DNA from 2 places in the Paenibacillus sp. PvR098 genome. Region 2 is predicted to be linked to the other one. Evidence: predicted binding sites of a transcription regulator. Region 2 holds the regulator's gene; the other holds the start of a gene.

Region 1 (9,572 bases), 500 kb from region 2:
GTTTTCTTACGACACCAGAAGAGCTGCATAAAGAGGAGTAGAAAGATGAAGCGGATGAGGAAAGAGTTGGCCTTGTTACTGATCATGGCGATGATGCTTTCGTTTGCAGCAGCCCCGTTGGCTTCTGCAGAGCAAGAAGCGCCGATGTCCTCCGGGACAACGTATGTTTTGCTTTACATTGATAAGCAGGAAGCTTTCTTGAACGGGGAGCAGGTGACGCTCGAGGCGCCGGCGACCATTTTGAAAGACAAGACATTTGTACCTGCCAAGTTTTTGGGTGATTCTTTCGGAATGAAAGTGCAGTGGATCGCCGAGAAGCGGCAGATCCAAATGGAGACGCCTGGCTACAGCATCATGCTGGATATCGACAACAAATCCGTATGGATTAACGGGTACTGGCAGCATTTTGATGAAGTGGCTGCGATCGTGAATGGCAAGTTGATGATCAAGCTGACGTGGCTGGCTGATTACATGGGGGCAAAGTATACATATAACAATGAGCTAAGACGGGTGGATGTGCTTTACGTAAATCCTCCAAGGGGAATTTACGATCCCAATACAAGCAATTCCAACCCCGTAGCCAAGTTTACGTTTGCTAAGCAGACCTACAAGATCGGTGAGCCGGTCAATTTTGTGGATCTGAGCTACGATCCGGATGCGGAAGGTCTGCCGAAGTACGAATGGCAGGGGAAAGAAGAGGCCTATTTTAAACCTGGCACTTATCCGATAACGCTGACGGTGTGGGATCGCAATGGCAACAAAAGCGAGCCCTATACCCGCAATCTTATAATCACAAATGAAACACATCTGAATGCAGTAGAATATCCGATTTACATGAAGCCGGTAGGCGGCTACATCAAGACTAACTGGAGCATACTGTGGAGCAATTTTTGGGAGCTTCCTCAACTGCCTAAGCAGGTGACAGAGGATCGATCCCGTAAGCTGCTGGTCAGCGACAGTCCGGAAACCTTCACGGAACAAGGGATTTTGTATCAAGACAACGTGGAAGGCAAAGGGCGTCTGTATGCAGATCATATTAATGGAACGAAGGAAAAGCTGACGCTTGCGATTTTGGCAACCAACTTGACTGATAAACCGGTAACGGTCAAAACGACCAATAAAGGCGAGGTATGGCCTTCGGTTTATGCAAATCTGATCGGCAGCGAGGCTACCGTCGATTTCCTAATGGGTGATCCGCTTAACGAAACGCTGACGATTCCTCCCCAAAAGACATTTGTGTATAAGCAATTCCCGGATTTTTATCCCGATCAAGGGGTGAACTTGTTCTACGATGTGGAAACGAGCGGGCAGGTGCAGTTTACGTTTGCTGTCGCTCCGGAAATCTCGCAGAATACATTGCAGCTTCCGAAGCTTGCGTTTAACGGCCATGTTCGCGGAACGTTCCCGGTATCCGAGGTGAACTGGAACATCGATGCCAGCTCATTCACAACGCCATCACGGCTAATTATTGGGGATGGGAAAGCAGACCCGTTCCAGGCAGGCTATGATCCTCAGCGTGGTCAAAATGTGCTTAACGACGGTAACTATGGTGTCGTCTACAAAATTCACGCGGACAAACCGCGAAAAATGGCAGTCATGATCCTTCCGAAGGGCGGGGTATTCAAGGGGCCGTTCAAAATCAACGGTGAAATTCGTATGGTGCCTTTCTCCGGCGTGCTGACTGCATTTGACGGGATGCAAATTCTGGCGAAGACCACCGGAAAAGAAGAATCGCTGGACATCGAATTCAGTCCTCCGGCCGGTTCTGCATTCCCGATTGATTTGATCTTCTACCCGTTGGATGATCGAGCTGAGTAATTGGATCTGATGGAGACCCTTCTCCATCGCTCTTGAAGAGCGGTGGAGAAGGGTCTTTTTGCTTGACCTGTCAAGGTTCATCAGTGAAGAATCAGTCTGGCATACGGAACTTTTGTGGGCCTGTGGCCGCTTATTTTGTTACTTGAGCCTTTATTAACAGGGGGATGCTAATGAAGCCATGGATGAATAAGCCAGAAGCGCTGTTAGCGTTAGCCGAGTTTCATTGTTGTCGGGAGTCATTAGGGGTAAACGAAAAAGCCCTGCTTCGGCTCGTTCGCCGTTCAGGGCTTTCGTCTTGCTGCGGTTTACACGCGTTCGATGACTTTATCGATCAAACCATATGCCATTGCTTCTTCCGCTGACATGAAGTTATCGCGGTCCGTATCTTTCTCGATACGCTCGAACGATTGTCCGGTACGCTCGGCCAAGATTGTGTTGAGCTTATCTCGCAACTTGAGAATGCGCTTCGCGCGGATCTCGATATCGCTGGCCTGTCCTTCGGCTCCGCCGAGCGGCTGATGGATCATCACTTCGCTGTTTGGCAGGGCAAAGCGTTTGCCCTTGGCGCCGGCAGCGAGCAAGAATGCTCCCATTGAAGCGGCCATGCCCACGCAAATCGTGGATACGTCCGGTTTGATGAACTGCATCGTGTCGTAAATCGCCATCCCCGATGTGATCGAGCCTCCGGGGCTGTTAATGTACACATGAATATCTTTGTCTGGATCGCTTGCGGCCAAGAACAACAGCTGTGCGATGATCGAATTGGCTACAACATCGTTGATCCCAGTACCGAGAAAAATGATGCGGTCCTTGAGTAGACGGGAGTAAATATCATAGGCGCGTTCCCCTCTTGCATCCGGTTCAACAACCATAGGAATAAAACTCATGAGCTGCAGCCTCCTTATAATTAAAACTATAACCATAATAACGGAAAATCAAACAAAGGTCAAGAAAGGTCAAACGAGGAAATAAAAAAAATCAGCCATAAGCTGATGTTGTTGGTAAGAATGGCGCGCCCGCAAGGAATCGAACCTTGATCTCAGGCTCCGGAGGCCTACGTCATATCCATTGGACCACGGGCGCTTAGTATTTAGTTCGCTGACTTAAGGTGACAGCAAAAGTTATTATAATCTATCGCGATGAGAAAAGCAACTCTATAAACCAAAAAAAGTTGTGGATCAATATGACAATGAATATTGGGCTGGATTCTCCAGGCAGTCCTCTTGAAGCGAGGAACATAATGGGTTATAATAAACTTATCTAAGTGAGAGTGCTTAGTTCTTTTTTTGGAGTATGTGGGACTAAAAATGCAGTACCGGGACAAAAATCGTCCATGTAACGAGCGGAGTGAATCCATGAGAGACATCCTAACCATTCAACAGCAGCTTCTTCCTGATTTGGTTGATACGATGAAGAAACGGTATTCCATTCTTCACTACATCCTGGTTTCCGGAATGGTAGGTCGAAGGACGCTGGCGGTCTCACTGAACATGACGGAGCGGGTGCTTCGCGGGGAAGTGGATTTTCTCAAAGAGCAGGGGCTAATCGATGTAGAGGCCTCCGGGATGCGTATCAGCGCGGCCGGAAGAGAGCTGCTGGAGAGGATCGAACCGTTGGTGAAAGACTTATTCGGGCTTACCGAGCTGGAGGAACGTATTCGCTCGCATTATGGCTTGAAGCAGGTTGTGATTGTGCCGGGAGATTCAGACCTCTCGCCCCATACAAAGAAGGAGCTTGGCCGCGCAGGCGCTTCCGTGCTTCGCAAGCTGGTTAGGGAAGACGAAGTCATTGCCGTGACCGGCGGATCAACGATGGCCGAAGTCGCTTACCACTTGACGGCCGCAAGCCCCATGAAGGGATGCTGGTTCGTTCCGGCCCGCGGAGGGTTAGGAGAGAGTGTGGAGCTTCAAGCGAATACGATTGCTTCTACGATGGCCAAGAAAGCGGGAGCGCGTTATCGGCTGCTTCACGTACCTGATCATTTGGGCGAGGAAGCTTACCAATCGCTCATGCAGGATGACCACATTGCCGAAATCATTCAATTTATCCGTAAGGCACGGATGGTCATTCACGGCATAGGAGAGGCTATGGTCATGGCCAGACGCCGCAAGGTGGACCAGGAAACGACGGGGAACCTGCAGCGTGACGGAGCGCTTGCGGAAGCGTTCGGGTATTATTTTGATCGAGAAGGACACATCCTTCACAAAATGCCGACCATCGGGCTGCGTATGGAAGACATCCAGAGCATGGATACGGTCATCGGGATCGCCGGTGGCAAAAGCAAAGGCGAAGCGATCGTCTCGGTTCTGAAGCACGGGCACGAGGATGTGCTTATCACCGATGAGGCAGCAGCGCAATACATTGTACAACGATTGACATCTTGATAGGCTCCGGCCTGTCTTGACATATGTTGCAGCGGCCGTGGCCGTTTGACGACACATCATAAACCCATTTTTAGGAGGCTATTACTCATGGTAAAAGTAGGAATTAACGGTTTTGGACGTATCGGTCGTAACGTATTTCGTGCGGCGCTTGGCAACCCGGAAGTAGAAATCGTAGCGATCAACGACCTGACAGACGTAAGCACATTGGCGCACCTGCTTAAATATGACACGACGCACGGCAGATTGGATGCAACGGTTGAATCCACAGAAGGCGCACTGATCGTCAACGGAAAAACGATCAAGGTGTTTGCAGAGCGTAATCCAGAGAACCTTCCTTGGGGAGCTAACGGTGTAGAAATCGTCGTAGAATCCACGGGTATTTTCACAGCTAAAGAAAAAGCCGAGCTTCACTTGAAAGGCGGAGCTAAGAAAGTCATTATCTCTGCACCGGCTACAAACGAAGACATCACAATCGTTATGGGCGTGAACGAAGATAAATATGACGCTTCCGCTCACACGGTCATTTCCAACGCATCCTGCACAACCAACTGCTTGGCTCCGTTCGCGAAAGTGTTGAACGACAAGTTTGGTATCGTAAAAGGAATGATGACAACCGTTCACTCCTATACGAATGACCAACAAGTGCTCGACCTGCCGCATAAAGACCTCCGCCGCGCCCGTGCCGCTGCTGAAAATATCATTCCGTCCACTACGGGTGCAGCGAAAGCCGTTTCCCTGGTTCTGCCGGAGCTGAAAGGCAAGCTGAACGGTATGGCTATGCGCGTACCAACACCTAACGTGTCTGTAACAGATCTGGTAGTTGAACTCAGCACGAACGTAACGGTTGACGAAGTGAACGCAGCGTTGAAAGCAGCTGCTGATGGCCCGCTGAAAGGGATCTTGAACTACTCCGAAGAGCCATTGGTATCCAGCGACTACAACGGCGACCCTGCTTCCTCCACCATCGACGCGCTGTCCACGATGGTTGTCGGCGACAATATGGTCAAAGTTGTATCCTGGTATGACAACGAGTGGGGTTACTCCAACCGCGTTGTAGATTTGGCAAACTTTATCGCTAAAAAAGGTCTGTAATGATAAAATTGTGGTAATGCTCTGATTATCGTTAAAAGAAACTCATCTTCGTAGGCAATGGGGTGAACGTTGGGCTCGCAAATCATTCGTTTCTGTATACCAACCAGAATCCGGTTGAAACGAAAGATGGAAGCTAACGCTCTGCGGCCACCCGCCTATGATGGATCGAGCCATTCTTTGAACGATGAAGAGACATTCCCACATTTTTTATGTGCGGGCAGGATAAAACCGGTTGGGGGGCATGGATAAAATGAGTAAGAAAAGCGTTCGTGACGTAGAAGTAAACGGCAAAAGAGTGTTTGTCCGGGTCGATTTTAACGTGCCACTCGAAAAGGGCATCATCACCGACGACACGCGGATTCGTGAGACGCTGCCGACGATCCAATATTTGACGGAGCGCGGAGCGAAAGTGATCCTCGCAAGCCACATGGGCCGCCCGAAAGGCGAGGTTGTGGAAGAACTGCGTTTAACCCCTGCGGCGGAGCGTTTGTCCGAGCTGCTCGGCAAGCCGGTTGCCAAGGCAAATGAAGCGATCGGAGACGCGGTGAAGGCGCAAGTTGCGGAGATGAAGGATGGCGACGTGCTGCTGTTGGAGAACGTGCGGTTCTATGCCGGGGAAGAGAAGAACGATCAGGAATTGGCCAAGGCGTTTGCCGAGCTTGCTGATTTGTACGTGAACGATGCCTTCGGTGCTGCGCACCGCGCGCATGCATCTACGGAAGGGATTGCGCATCATTTGCCAGCCGTGTCCGGCCTCCTTATGGAGAAAGAGCTGGATGTGCTTGGTAAAGCGCTGAACAATCCGGATCGTCCTTTCACGGCGATCGTAGGCGGAGCGAAGGTTAAGGATAAAATCGCCGTCATCGAGAAGTTGATCGAGATTGCCGACAACATCATTATTGGCGGAGGCTTGTCCTATACATTCTTCAAAGCCAAAGGCTATGAAATCGGGAAATCTCTAGTGGATAACGATCGTCTTGAGCAGGTACAGGAGTTCGAGCGTAAAGCGAAAGCCAAAGGCGTTAATTTCTTATTGCCGGTGGACATTGTGGTAGGCGATGCATTCAGCGCGGATGCGAATACCAAGATCGTTCCGGTGGACTCCATTCCAGCAGATTGGGAAGGATTCGATATTGGTCCGAAAACCAGTGAGCTCTACGCCCAAACGATCGCCGGGTCGAAGCTGGTCGTATGGAACGGTCCTATGGGCGTATTTGAGCTCGAGCCGTTCAAGAACGGAACTAAAGCAGTGGCGGAAGCATGCGCGAAAACATCCGGATACACGGTCATTGGAGGCGGCGACTCTGCGGCTGCAGTTGAGAAGTTCCAGCTTGGAGACAAGATGGATCACATCTCCACGGGTGGCGGCGCTTCTTTGGAATTTATGGAAGGCAAGGCGCTTCCGGGCGTCGTAGCCTTGAACGATAAGTAAGGAGGCAGCGAAACATGCGTAAACCGATAATTGCAGGCAACTGGAAAATGTTCAAAACGGTGCAGGAAGCCGAAGCTTTCGTAGGCGAAGTCAAAGGCAAGGCAGAAGTGGATGGGGTGGAAAGCGTGATTTGCGCACCATTTACGAATCTGCCTGCATTGGTGGAAGCGGTAAAAGGAACCTCACTTAAGGTGGGCGCTCAGAACCTTCATTTTGAAGATAACGGTGCCTTTACCGGCGAAATCAGCGGAGTGATGCTGAAGGATCTCGGCGTAGATTATGTCATCATCGGACACTCCGAGCGCCGCGCTTATTTTGCGGAGACGGATGAAACGGTTAACAAAAAAGTGCTTGCCGCGTTCAAGCATGGTTTGACGCCGATCGTCTGCGTTGGAGAGAAGCTGGAGGAAAGAGAAGCTGATCAAACCAAGGCTGTGTGCAAAGTGCAGACGGAAGCGGCTTTCGCAGGCCTTAGCGCAGAGCAAGCGGCGCAGGTCGTTGTCGCTTACGAGCCGATCTGGGCGATTGGAACGGGCAAGTCTTCTACGGCTGCGGATGCCGAAGATGTGATTGGATACATTCGTGAGCTGATCTCCGGCTTGTATGGTCAGGAAACAGCAGAGGCCGTTCGCATTCAGTACGGCGGCAGCGTGAAGCCGAACAACATTGCCGAGTACATGCAGCAACCGAACATCGACGGCGCCTTGGTAGGCGGCGCGAGCTTGGAACCGGCATCGTATATTGCGCTGGTTGAGGGGGCCAAGTAAGATGGCCAGACCGAAACCGGTAGCCGTTATTATCCTTGACGGCTTTGGACTGCGCGGAGATGTGCAGGGTAATGCCGTGGCGCAAGCGAAGAAGCCGAATTATGACCGGTATTGGAACCAGTTTCCGCATACGACGCTCACGGCCTGCGGAGAAGCCGTAGGACTCCCAGCGGGTCAAATGGGCAACTCGGAAGTGGGTCACTTGAACATCGGTGCGGGCCGGATCGTATATCAGGATTTAACGCGAATTTCCAAGTCGATTCGGGAAGGTGAATTTTTCGAGAACAGTACGATTCTCGGAGCGATTCACCATGCCCGCGATCATGGGAAGAAGCTTCATTTATACGGGCTGTTGTCCGATGGTGGCGTACATAGCCATATCGCTCATCTGTTCGCTTTGCTGGAGGTTTGCAAAAAGGAGCAGTTTGAAGAAGTGTACATTCATGCGTTTTTGGACGGCCGCGACGTAGCCCCGGACAGTGCGGTAAATTACATGGAGCAGCTGCAAAACAAGATTGCAGAGCTCGGCGTAGGGCGGATTGCTACCGTGCAGGGCCGCTATTACGCGATGGACCGCGATAAGCGCTGGGAACGTACCGAGAAGTCCTACCGTGCGATGGTGTACGGCGACGGGCCGACATTCGAGGATCCGATGAATGCCATTAAGGATTCTTATGTACGTTCGGTGTTCGACGAATTCGTCATGCCGACCGTCATCGTGAAGGCAGACGGGACACCTGTAGGTTTGGTCGAATCCGGCGATGCGGTGGTCTTTTTCAACTTCCGGCCGGACCGTGCGATTCAACTGTCCCAGGTATTTACCAACAGTGATTTCCGCGGCTTCGATCGGGGGGACAAGGTTGCGAAGGATTTGTATTACGTTTGCTTGACCTTGTTCAGCGAAACCGTAGGCGGCTACGTTGCTTATAAGCCGAAGAACCTGGATAACACGCTTGGGGAAGTGCTGGTGCAGAATGGTCTGAAGCAGCTGCGCATCGCCGAAACGGAGAAGTATCCGCATGTTACGTTCTTCTTCAGCGGTGGACGGGATGTGGAACTGCCCGGGGAAACCCGGATCTTGATCAATTCGCCTAAGGTGGCCACGTATGATATGCAGCCGGAGATGAGCGCTTACGAGGTGGCGGCTGCTGCGGTCGCGGAGATCGAAGCAGAAAGACAAGACGTCATTATTCTTAACTTCGCTAATCCTGATATGGTCGGACACTCCGGTTTTCTTGAGCCTACGATTAAAGCGGTGGAAGTAACGGATGATTGCCTGGGTCAAGTGGTCGATGCGATTCTGGCCAAAGGCGGTGTGGCGCTGATTACAGCAGACCACGGCAACGCAGACCTGGTAACGAATCCGGATGGGTCCCGCAATACCGCGCATACGACGAACCCAGTCCCTTTCATTCTCACCGACAATCGTGTTACACTAAGGAACGATGGCATTCTGGCGGATATCGCCCCGACGGTGCTGGAGCTGCTCAGCGTAGCCCAACCGACGGAAATGACCGGTAAAACGCTTTTAGCAGCACGAGTTTAACATAACCGAAAATTGATTAAAAAAAGACAAGGAGTGTATCTAGCAATGACTGTTATCTCCAATGTGTACGCCCGTGAAGTGCTTGACTCCCGCGGAAATCCGACGGTAGAGGTGGAAGTATTCCTGGAATCCGGAGCGCGCGGTCGCGCGATCGTTCCTTCCGGCGCATCGACAGGCGCTTATGAAGCGGTAGAGCTTCGCGACGGTGACAAATCTCGTTACCTCGGCAAAGGCGTGATCAAAGCCGTTGACAACGTGAACGACATCATCGCACCGGAAATCATCGGAATGAATGCGCTGGATCAAGTCGGTATCGACAAGCGCATGATCGATCTTGACGGCACGCCGAATAAAGCCAAACTCGGCGCGAATGCGATTCTTGCGGTTTCCATGGCCATTGCCCGTGCAGCAGCAGAAGCCCTCGATGTTCCGCTATACGTATACCTCGGCGGATTTAACGCCAAAACCTTGCCGGTGCCAATGATGAACATCATCAATGGCGGCGCGCACGCGGATAACAACGTGGACGTACA
Region 2 (9,572 bases):
TTTCAGACGTTTACGCAATTCTTCGGCCATCAACGATACGATTTCGCCGATATGCTTTTCGTCCAGCGAGTGGAATACGATGATTTCGTCGATCCGGTTCAAGAACTCCGGACGGAAGCTCTTCTTCAGCTCACCCATCACTTTGTCCTTCATGTTACTGTAATCTCTACCCGCATCTTGTGTCGCGGTAAAGCCCAGCGTCGAGTTCTTCTTAATCAAATCGGCCCCGACGTTAGAGGTCATGATAATCAGCGTGTTGCGGAAGTCGACGGTACGTCCTTTGGAATCCGTTAAACGGCCGTCCTCCAGCACCTGAAGCAAAATATTGAATACTTCCGGATGCGCCTTCTCAATTTCATCTAAGAGGACGACAGAGTATGGCTTACGGCGTACTTTCTCTGTAAGCTGTCCGCCTTCTTCGTATCCGACATATCCTGGAGGCGCTCCGACCAACCGGGAAGTCGAGTGTTTTTCCATGTACTCGGACATATCAATCCGAATAACTGAGTTTTCGTCGCCGAACAGCGATCCAGCCAACGCGCGGGCCAATTCGGTTTTACCGACCCCTGTAGGTCCGAGAAAAATAAAGGAGCCCATTGGACGCTTTGGATCCTTTAGCCCTGCCCGTGCACGACGGATCGCCCGGCTTACGGCTTTCACCGCTTCATCTTGTCCGATCACCCGATCGTGCAAAATGGATTCCATTTTGAGCAGCCGCTCGGTTTCTTCCTCTGCCAGCTTCACAACCGGAATGCCGGTCCAGCTCGCCACCACCTGAGCAATATCTTCAGGCGTCACCTCGGAGTCAGTGCGACCTTGCTTTTCTTTCCACTCGTTCTTCGTTAAATCGAGCTCTTCTCTCATTTTCTGTTCTGTATCCCGAAGCGCGGCAGCTTTCTCGAACTCCTGGCTCTGTACAGCTGCATCCTTCTCCTTACGGATGTCATCCAAACGGCTTTCCAGCTTCTTCAAATCCGGCGGTACCGTATATGAGCGAAGCCTTACTTTGGAGCTTGCTTCATCAATTAGGTCGATTGCCTTATCCGGTAGGAAGCGATCTGTGATGTAACGATCGGATAGCTTCACGGCTTGCTCAATCGCTTCGTCTGTAATTTTCACGCGATGGTGCGCTTCATAGCGGTCACGCAGCCCGTGAAGGATTTGAATAGCCTCTTCCGGAGAAGGCTGGTCTACCGTAATCGGCTGGAAGCGTCGTTCCAATGCCGCATCCTTCTCGATATATTTACGATATTCGTCCAGCGTCGTCGCTCCGATACACTGCAGCTCGCCGCGAGCCAGCGCTGGCTTCAGGATATTGGAGGCATCGATCGCGCCTTCCGCTCCACCTGCGCCAATGAGCGTGTGCAGTTCGTCAATGAACAGAATGATATTTCCTGCTTGACGAATTTCGTCCATAATCTTCTTCAAACGGTCTTCAAATTCACCGCGGTATTTCGTGCCAGCTACCACTGATCCCATATCCAGGGTCATTACGCGTTTGTCGCGTAGTGTTTCCGGAATTTCATTCGCCACGATTTTTTGAGCCAGGCCTTCCGCAATCGCAGTTTTACCAACACCCGGTTCACCAATGAGCACCGGATTGTTCTTCGTTCTTCGGCTGAGCACCTGAATCACGCGCTCGATTTCTTTGCTGCGGCCAATGACCGGATCGAGGTTTCCTTCTTTCGCATAGGCGGTCAAATCACGCGCCAGACCGTCCAGGGTCGGTGTATTTACATTAGCGGGGCTACCATGGTTCGGCGAGACCACCTCGCTGCTGCCAAGCAATTGAAGCACTTGTTGACGGGCTTTGTTCAAGCTTACGCCCAAATTGCCCAGCACACGTGCCGCAACACCTTCGCCTTCACGTATCAATCCGAGCAGGATATGCTCCGTTCCGACGTACGTATGCCCGAGCTTCCGCGCTTCATCCATGGACAGCTCAATGACCTTTTTAGCTCGAGGAGTATAAGCGATATTGGTAGGCTGCTCTTGTCCTCTACCGATCAGTGATTCGACTTCGTCTTGAATTTTCTCCAAACCGAGCCCCAAAGCGATCAGGGCTTTGGCGGCAATGCCTTCGCCTTCACGAATCAATCCGAGCAAAATATGCTCTGTACCAATATTATTATGACCCAAACGAACGGCTTCTTCTTGGGCCAAAGACAGCACTTTCTGCGCACGTTCCGTAAATCTGCCAAACATCATGTATAACACCTCCAAAAATTAGTAAGAATAGGATACTTTCTAGGTTAGCCGACTCCAGACTCATCCGATTGAGATATTTTGTCTCTCATCAGTTGAGCCCTTCTTATGTCTCTTTCTTCAGGCGTTAGCTTTTCTCCTGCTGACTGCTGTAAAAAACCCGGTTGGGTCATCACCAAAAGCTCATTGAGCACATGAGGTGACACATTCTTGATAAACTCCAAATCAATTCCGAGCCTCACATCCGACAGACGCTGTGCCGCTTCTTTGGAATCCATAATAGCTGCGTATGATAGTATACCGTAAGAACGGCTGACACGGTCCAAAATTTTAGCCTTCGTTTCATACACTAGCTTCTGTCTGGCCGCCCGCTCGTGCTCGATAATCTGCCTTACTACGCTGTAAAGATTATCAATGATTTCATCCTCCGACTGTCCAAGCGTAATCTGGTTGGATATTTGGAACAGGTTACCGAGCGCCTCGCTGCCTTCACCATACAGACCCCGAACCGCCAATCCTACCTGTGTGATAGCCGACAAAATTCGATTGATCTGCTGTGTAAGCACCAGCGCCGGAAGGTGGATCATCACCGATGCGCGAATACCCGTTCCGACATTCGTCGGGCAGCTCGTCATGTATCCTCTTTTCTCATCAAAAGCGTAGTTCAGCTGGACTTCGAACGCATCGTCGATTTCGCTGGCCAATTCCCACGCTTCTTTAATTTGAAAACCGGGGCACAAGCATTGTATTCGCAGATGATCTTCTTCATTCACCATGATGCTGATTGCTTCATTATCACTTAAAATGACTGCACCGTTCCGAGACTCGTTGGCCAAGGCCGGACTGATCAAATGTTTCTCGACCAGCACCCGTTTCTCCAACTCATTCAGTTCCGAAAGCGGCAACAGCGTAAACTTGCTGATCGTATCCAGTTCATCTTTATCAAGTACCTGCGATACTTGATCCAATACCTCTTTGGACTGTTGGTTCGTCGCCAACATAGGAAAAGGGTAGGCCCGTAAATTTCGGGCAATGCGAATTCTACTGCTAATCACGATATCGGAATCAGGTCCTTCCCCCCTCATCCACTCGCTTAGCGCATGCTGTGTAAATCGGCTAGCTTCTGTCATAAGCATTCCCCCTTACAGCCCATATTGAACTCAGCCTTCGGCTACTTTTTTCTCTAGCTCGCGAATCTGGTCCCGAAGCTTGGCCGCTTGTTCGAATTCTTCATTTTCAATGGACACCAGCAGTTCTTTCTTTAATTGATCTATTTCACGTTTATCTTTAATTAACCCACCAGAACGTTTAGGAACCTTACCGGTGTGCATTATGTTTCCATGAACTCTTTTGAAAAGGGGGTCCAATTTCTCGCCAAAATGTTTATAACATTCGCTGCAGCCGAATCGTCCCACTTTACTGAATTGAGTGTAGGTAAGCCCGCAATGCTCGCAGCGGCTAGGTTGAACTTTGTTCGCCAGCGTACTGTGCGCTGATGGTTCGAAATCGAGTAATCCGCTTAGCAGGTTGTGAATAGAGAAGCCGTTCGGTGTTCCCGGTATCAGCTCTCCCTTTTCTCTGGCGCATGACTCACAAATATGAAATTCTGTCTTCTCACCATTTAATATTTTAGTAAAATGGAGAGTTGCCTGCTTCTTACCACATTCTTGACATATCATCCGGTTCCCTCCTTCATTTGCTTAGCAAGGAGATCAGCATGGCTTTAAGAAGCTTCGCCCGAATTTCGTCGCGAAGCGGGAGTTTCAAAGTCAGAACCTCTCTAGCCATAGCTGCCTTCATTATGGCCGCTTCCCTTGCGGTGATGAAGCCGCCCTCCTCAAGCTGGTACAGCAGTCCTTCCGAAGCGGATTGATCCATATGCGAGCTAATCGTTCGAAATATATGGTCAAGCACTGGCCCATGAGAATGCAGTTCAATCTTCTGAATTCGAATGTAGCCGCCGCCACCTCGCTTACTTTCGACAATATACCCTTTTTCCAAGGTAAACCGAGTGCTGATGACATAGTTGATTTGTGATGGAACACAGTTAAATTGATCCGCAAGATCATTTCGCTGGATTTCAATCACACCGCCCGGGCTCTGCTGCAAAACCTGCTTCAGATACTGTTCGATAATTTCTGAAACATTGCGCATCGTTTTGTCCTCCAAAGGCAGAAGTAAAGCCATTTTTATGCCTGTTGTACCATTACATGAAGCCGAAAGCCGTAAGTTGACTTTGACTTTCTTTGACTTTAGAAACATTATATCAGATTTATACAATAATGCAACACCCGCACAGCCTTCAGAGCCTGTCGATTTCTAAGGTGCATCTTGATTACATATTAACGGCAGAACAAGTTGGATCTTATGTTTATTATGTATTCTTTCCCGTGGATTATGTCTTTTTACAAAAAGAGCATCCTCTTTTGATCCGAATATAAAATGGTTCAGAGCATCCTTTAACATGTACATATTTTTTTGAATTTTCTAAAAAATATACTGTGCAATCGCAATTTTTTATCATATAATGAATAATACCGAAAGCGTTTTCAAATACTAGGAAAATGACGGAGGTGCTTGTTATGATGAATGAAACGAAATACAGAAAACAAGCTATGCAAATTTGGGAAGCCACTCGCGAAGAGACCAAACAAAACCTTCATGCTGATTTAAAAGAACCATTAGCCCGGTTATATCGTTTAAAAAAGAATATGATACAGACCATCTCATTGCTGCTGACCAACAAACGCCATCAATCAAAATAAGCCCTTCGCGGCTTATTTTTTATAATAAAAAGTGTACGCTTATCTACATCATTTTCAATTCCATGTATGCAATGCAAAAGAGCCTCCCGGATACTAATCCGAAGAAGCTCTTGGTTTGCTTGGCGACGTCCTACTCTCCCAGGACCCTGCGGTCCAAGTACCATTGGCGCTGGAAGGCTTAACGTTCGTGTTCGGTATGGGTACGCGTGGTTCCCTTCCGCCATCATCACCAAACATATTCAGGTTTGCGCCCTGAAAACTGGATCGAAACAAAGCATGCTGAAGTTCATGTATTTGGATAAGCCCTCGACCGATTAGTATTCGTCAGCTCCACACGTTGCCGCGCTTCCACCCCGAACCTATCAACCTCGTCGTCTACAAGGGGTCTTACTAATTGGGAAATCTCATCTTGAGGGGGGCTTCACGCTTAGATGCTTTCAGCGCTTATCCCTTCCGTACTTAGCTATCCAGCCGTGCCTCTGGCGAGACAACTGGTACACCAGCGGTACGTCCATCCCGGTCCTCTCGTACTAAGGACAGCTCCTCTCAAATTTCCTACGCCCACGACAGATAGGGACCGAACTGTCTCACGACGTTCTGAACCCAGCTCGCGTACCGCTTTAATGGGCGAACAGCCCAACCCTTGGGACCTACTTCAGCCCCAGGATGCGATGAGCCGACATCGAGGTGCCAAACCTCCCCGTCGATGTGGACTCTTGGGGGAGATAAGCCTGTTATCCCCAGGGTAGCTTTTATCCGTTGAGCGATGGCCCTTCCATGCGGTACCACCGGATCACTAAGCCCGACTTTCGTCCCTGCTCGACCTGTTTGTCTCGCAGTCAAGCTCCCTTATGCCTTTGCACTCTTCGAATGATTTCCAACCATTCTGAGGGAACCTTAGGGCGCCTCCGTTACTCTTTAGGAGGCGACCGCCCCAGTCAAACTGCCCACCTGACACTGTCCCCATACCGGATCACGGTACCAGGTTAGAACTCCGATACGATCAGGGTGGTATCCCAACGTCGCCTCCACACAAGCTGGCGCTCATGCTTCTCAGGCTCCCACCTATCCTGTACAGATCGTACCAAAGTCCAATATCAAGCTGCAGTAAAGCTCCATGGGGTCTTTCCGTCTTGTCGCGGGTAACCTGCATCTTCACAGGTATTAAAATTTCACCGGATCTCTCGTCGAGACAGCGCCCAAGTCGTTACGCCATTCGTGCGGGTCAGAATTTACCTGACAAGGAATTTCGCTACCTTAGGACCGTTATAGTTACGGCCGCCGTTTACTGGGGCTTCGGTTCACAGCTTCGGATTGCTCCTAACCGCTCCCCTTAACCTTCCAGCACCGGGCAGGCGTCAGCCCGTATACTTCGCCTTGCGGCTTCGCACAGACCTGTGTTTTTGCTAAACAGTCGCTTGGGCCTTTTCACTGCGGCCCCCTCGGGCTATTCACCCTACCGAGGCACCCCTTCTCCCGAAGTTACGGGGTCATTTTGCCGAGTTCCTTAACGAGAGTTCTTCCGCGCGCCTTAGCATGCTCTGCTCGCCTACCTGTGTCGGTTTGCGGTACGGGCACCTTCTCCCTGGCTAGAGGCTTTTCTTGGCAGCCTGAACTCATGACCTTCGGTACTGTAATTTTCCCTCCCCATCACAGCTTAGCCTTAATGATGTGCGGATTTGCCTACACATCAGCCTTACTGCTTGGACGAGCATCCATCAGCTCGCGTCACTATCCTTCTGCGTCACCCCATTGCTCATAACGGTTCACGGTGGTACAGGAATTTCAACCTGTTGTCCTTCGACTACGCCTTTCGGCCTCGCCTTAGGTCCCGACTAACCCTGAGTGGACGAACCTTCCTCAGGAACCCTTAGGCTTTCGGCGGATCAGATTCTCACTGATCTTTTCGTTACTCATACCGGCATTCTCACTTGTAACCAGTCCACCAGTCCTCACGATCTAGCTTCAACCCGATTACAACGCTCCCCTACCCCATGACGTCATAGACGTCTAGTCATAGCTTCGGTGGTGTGTTTAGCCCCGTTACATTTTCGGCGCAGAGTCACTCGACCAGTGAGCTATTACGCACTCTTTAAATGGTGGCTGCTTCTAAGCCAACATCCTGGTTGTCTGTGCAACTCCACATCCTTTCCCACTTAACACACACTTGGGGACCTTAGCTGATGATCTGGGCTGTTTCCCTCTTGACAATGGATCTTAGCACTCACTGTCTGACTCCCGGGATAACGTCTGTGGCATTCAGAGTTTGACTGGACTTGGTAACCCTTGGCGGGCCCCGCACCCAATCAGTGCTTTACCTCCACGACGCATCTCCCGAGGCTAGCCCTAAAGCTATTTCGGGGAGAACCAGCTATCTCCGAGTTCGATTGGAATTTCTCCGCTACCCCCACCTCATCCCCGAATTTTTCAACATTCGTGGGTTCGGGCCTCCAGTGCGTGTTACCGCACCTTCACCCTGGACAGGGGTAGATCACACGGTTTCGGGTCTACGTCCACGTACTCAAGCGCCCTATTCAGACTCGCTTTCGCTGCGGCTACGGCTTCTCACCTTAACCTCGCACGGGAACGTAACTCGCCGGTTCATTCTACAAAAGGCACGCCATCACCCATTAACGGGCTCTGACTTCTTGTAAGCACACGGTTTCAGGTTCTTTTTCACTCCGCTCCCGCGGTTCTTTTCACCTTTCCCTCACGGTACTGCTTCACTATCGGTCACCAGGGAGTATTTAGCCTTGGCAGATGGTCCTGCCGGATTCCCACGAGGTTTCACGTGTCTCGCGGTACTCGGGATCCGTCTAGGGTTTTCGCAGAATTTCAGCTACAGGGCTTTTACCTTCTTTGGCCGGCCTTTCCAGACCGCTTCACTTACTCTGCTCAACCCACATTGACGTCCCACAACCCCAGAAAGCAAGCTTCCTGGTTTGGGCTAATCCGCTTTCGCTCGCCGCTACTGACGGAATCACTTTTGTTTTCTTTTCCTGAGGGTACTTAGATGTTTCAGTTCCCCTCGTATGCCTCCAATGCAGCTATGTATTCACTGCATGGTACATGCGAATTACCACATGCGGGTTCCCCCATTCGGACATCCCCGGATCAAAGCCTGCTTACGGCTCCCCGAGGCATTTCGTCGTTCGCCACGTCCTTCTTCGGCTCCTGGTGCCTAGGCATCCTCCGTGTGCTCTTTATAGCTTAACCAATGCTTTGACATGAAGTCTTAGCGTAGTTATAGATCAAAGATCTAAGGATGATTCAGCATTGTTACTTTGTTTCGATATCCAGTTTTCAAGGAACAAACTTTGTTTATTCGCTACCGTTTCACCGGCAGGAACGATATCTTAGCATGTTCGCCGCGGCCGATGCAAGCATCAGCTTTTGACATTTTTGCCAAGACCGAAAGGCATTGCGCCTTTCAAAACTGACAACGAGTGAGTGTGATACAGCTTTCGCTGCAGATTTGTCCGTCGCCCTACAGACGACATGGACTCCATAGAAAGGAGGTGATCCAGCCGCACCTTCCGATACGGCTACCTTGTTACGACTTCACCCCAATCATCTACCCCACCTTCGGCGGCTGGCTCCCTTGCGGGTTACCCCACCGACTTCGGGTGTTGTAAACTCTCGTGGTGTGACGGGCGGTGTGTACAAGACCCGGGAACGTATTCACCGCGGCATGCTGATCCGCGATTACTAGCAATTCCGACTTCATGCAGGCGAGTTGCAGCCTGCAATCCGAACTGAGACCGGCTTATAAAGATTCGCTCCACCTCGCGGTTTCGCTTCTCGTTGTACCGGCCATTGTAGTACGTGTGTAGCCCAGGTCATAAGGGGCATGATGATTTGACGTCATCCCCACCTTCCTCCGGTTTGTCACCGGCAGTCAACTTAGAGTGCCCAACTGAATGCTGGCAACTAAGTTCAAGGGTTGCGCTCGTTGCGGGACTTAACCCAACATCTCACGACACGAGCTGACGACAACCATGCACCACCTGTCTCCTCTGTCCCGAAGGCCTACGATATCTCTACCGTATTCAGAGGGATGTCAAGACCTGGTAAGGTTCTTCGCGTTGCTTCGAATTAAACCACATACTCCACTGCTTGTGCGGGTCCCCGTCAATTCCTTTGAGTTTCACTCTTGCGAGCGTACTCCCCAGGCGGAGTGCTTATTGTGTTTACTTCGGCACCGAGGAATCGAATCCCCGACACCTAGCACTCATCGTTTACGGCGTGGACTACCAGGGTATCTAATCCTGTTTGCTCCCCACGCTTTCGCGCCTCAGCGTCAGTTACAGTCCAGAAAGCCGCCTTCGCCACTGGTGTTCCTCCACATCTCTACGCATTTCACCGCTACACGTGGAATTCCGCTTTCCTCTCCTGCACTCAAGCCACCCAGTTTTCGGTGCGAACCGGGGTTGAGCCCCGGGCTTAAACACCAAACTTAAGTAGCCGCCTGCGCGCGCTTTACGCCCAATAATTCCGGACAACGCTTGCCCCCTACGTATTACCGCGGCTGCTGGCACGTAGTTAGCCGGGGCTTTCTTCTCAAGTACCGTCACCCTCAGAGCAGTTACTCTCCGAGGCGTT

Evidence for each region. Region 2 encodes CtsR, which represses protease genes until heat stress. Its sites were predicted from a motif close to ATGGTCAATAAAGGTCAAACA; they were not measured.
Region 1: the regulator CtsR is predicted to act here: its motif matches at 2,761-2,781, upstream of clpP (ATP-dependent Clp endopeptidase proteolytic subunit ClpP).

The regions. Positions count from the first base shown of each region.
Region 1 is NZ_JAFIBU010000001.1:3,464,995-3,474,566, forward strand. Features, by position in the region: gene JOE45_RS17200 (stalk domain-containing protein) at 46-1,818, shown strand; gene clpP (ATP-dependent Clp endopeptidase proteolytic subunit ClpP) at 2,124-2,705, opposite strand; tRNA gene JOE45_RS17210 (tRNA-Arg) at 2,827-2,901, opposite strand; gene JOE45_RS17215 (sugar-binding transcriptional regulator) at 3,174-4,202, shown strand; gene gap (type I glyceraldehyde-3-phosphate dehydrogenase) at 4,290-5,294, shown strand; gene JOE45_RS17225 (phosphoglycerate kinase) at 5,545-6,726, shown strand; gene tpiA (triose-phosphate isomerase) at 6,741-7,493, shown strand; gene gpmI (2,3-bisphosphoglycerate-independent phosphoglycerate mutase) at 7,495-9,039, shown strand; gene eno (phosphopyruvate hydratase) at 9,085-9,572, shown strand, end outside.
Region 2 is NZ_JAFIBU010000001.1:2,966,238-2,975,809, forward strand. Features, by position in the region: gene clpC (ATP-dependent Clp protease ATP-binding subunit) at 1-2,208, opposite strand, end outside; gene mcsB (protein-arginine kinase McsB) at 2,253-3,335, opposite strand; gene mcsA (protein-arginine kinase activator protein McsA) at 3,366-3,884, opposite strand; gene JOE45_RS14765 (CtsR family transcriptional regulator) at 3,898-4,359, opposite strand; gene JOE45_RS14770 (hypothetical protein) at 4,788-4,970, shown strand; rRNA gene rrf (5S ribosomal RNA) at 5,088-5,204, opposite strand; rRNA gene JOE45_RS14780 (23S ribosomal RNA) at 5,265-8,186, opposite strand; rRNA gene JOE45_RS14785 (16S ribosomal RNA) at 8,482-9,572, opposite strand, start outside.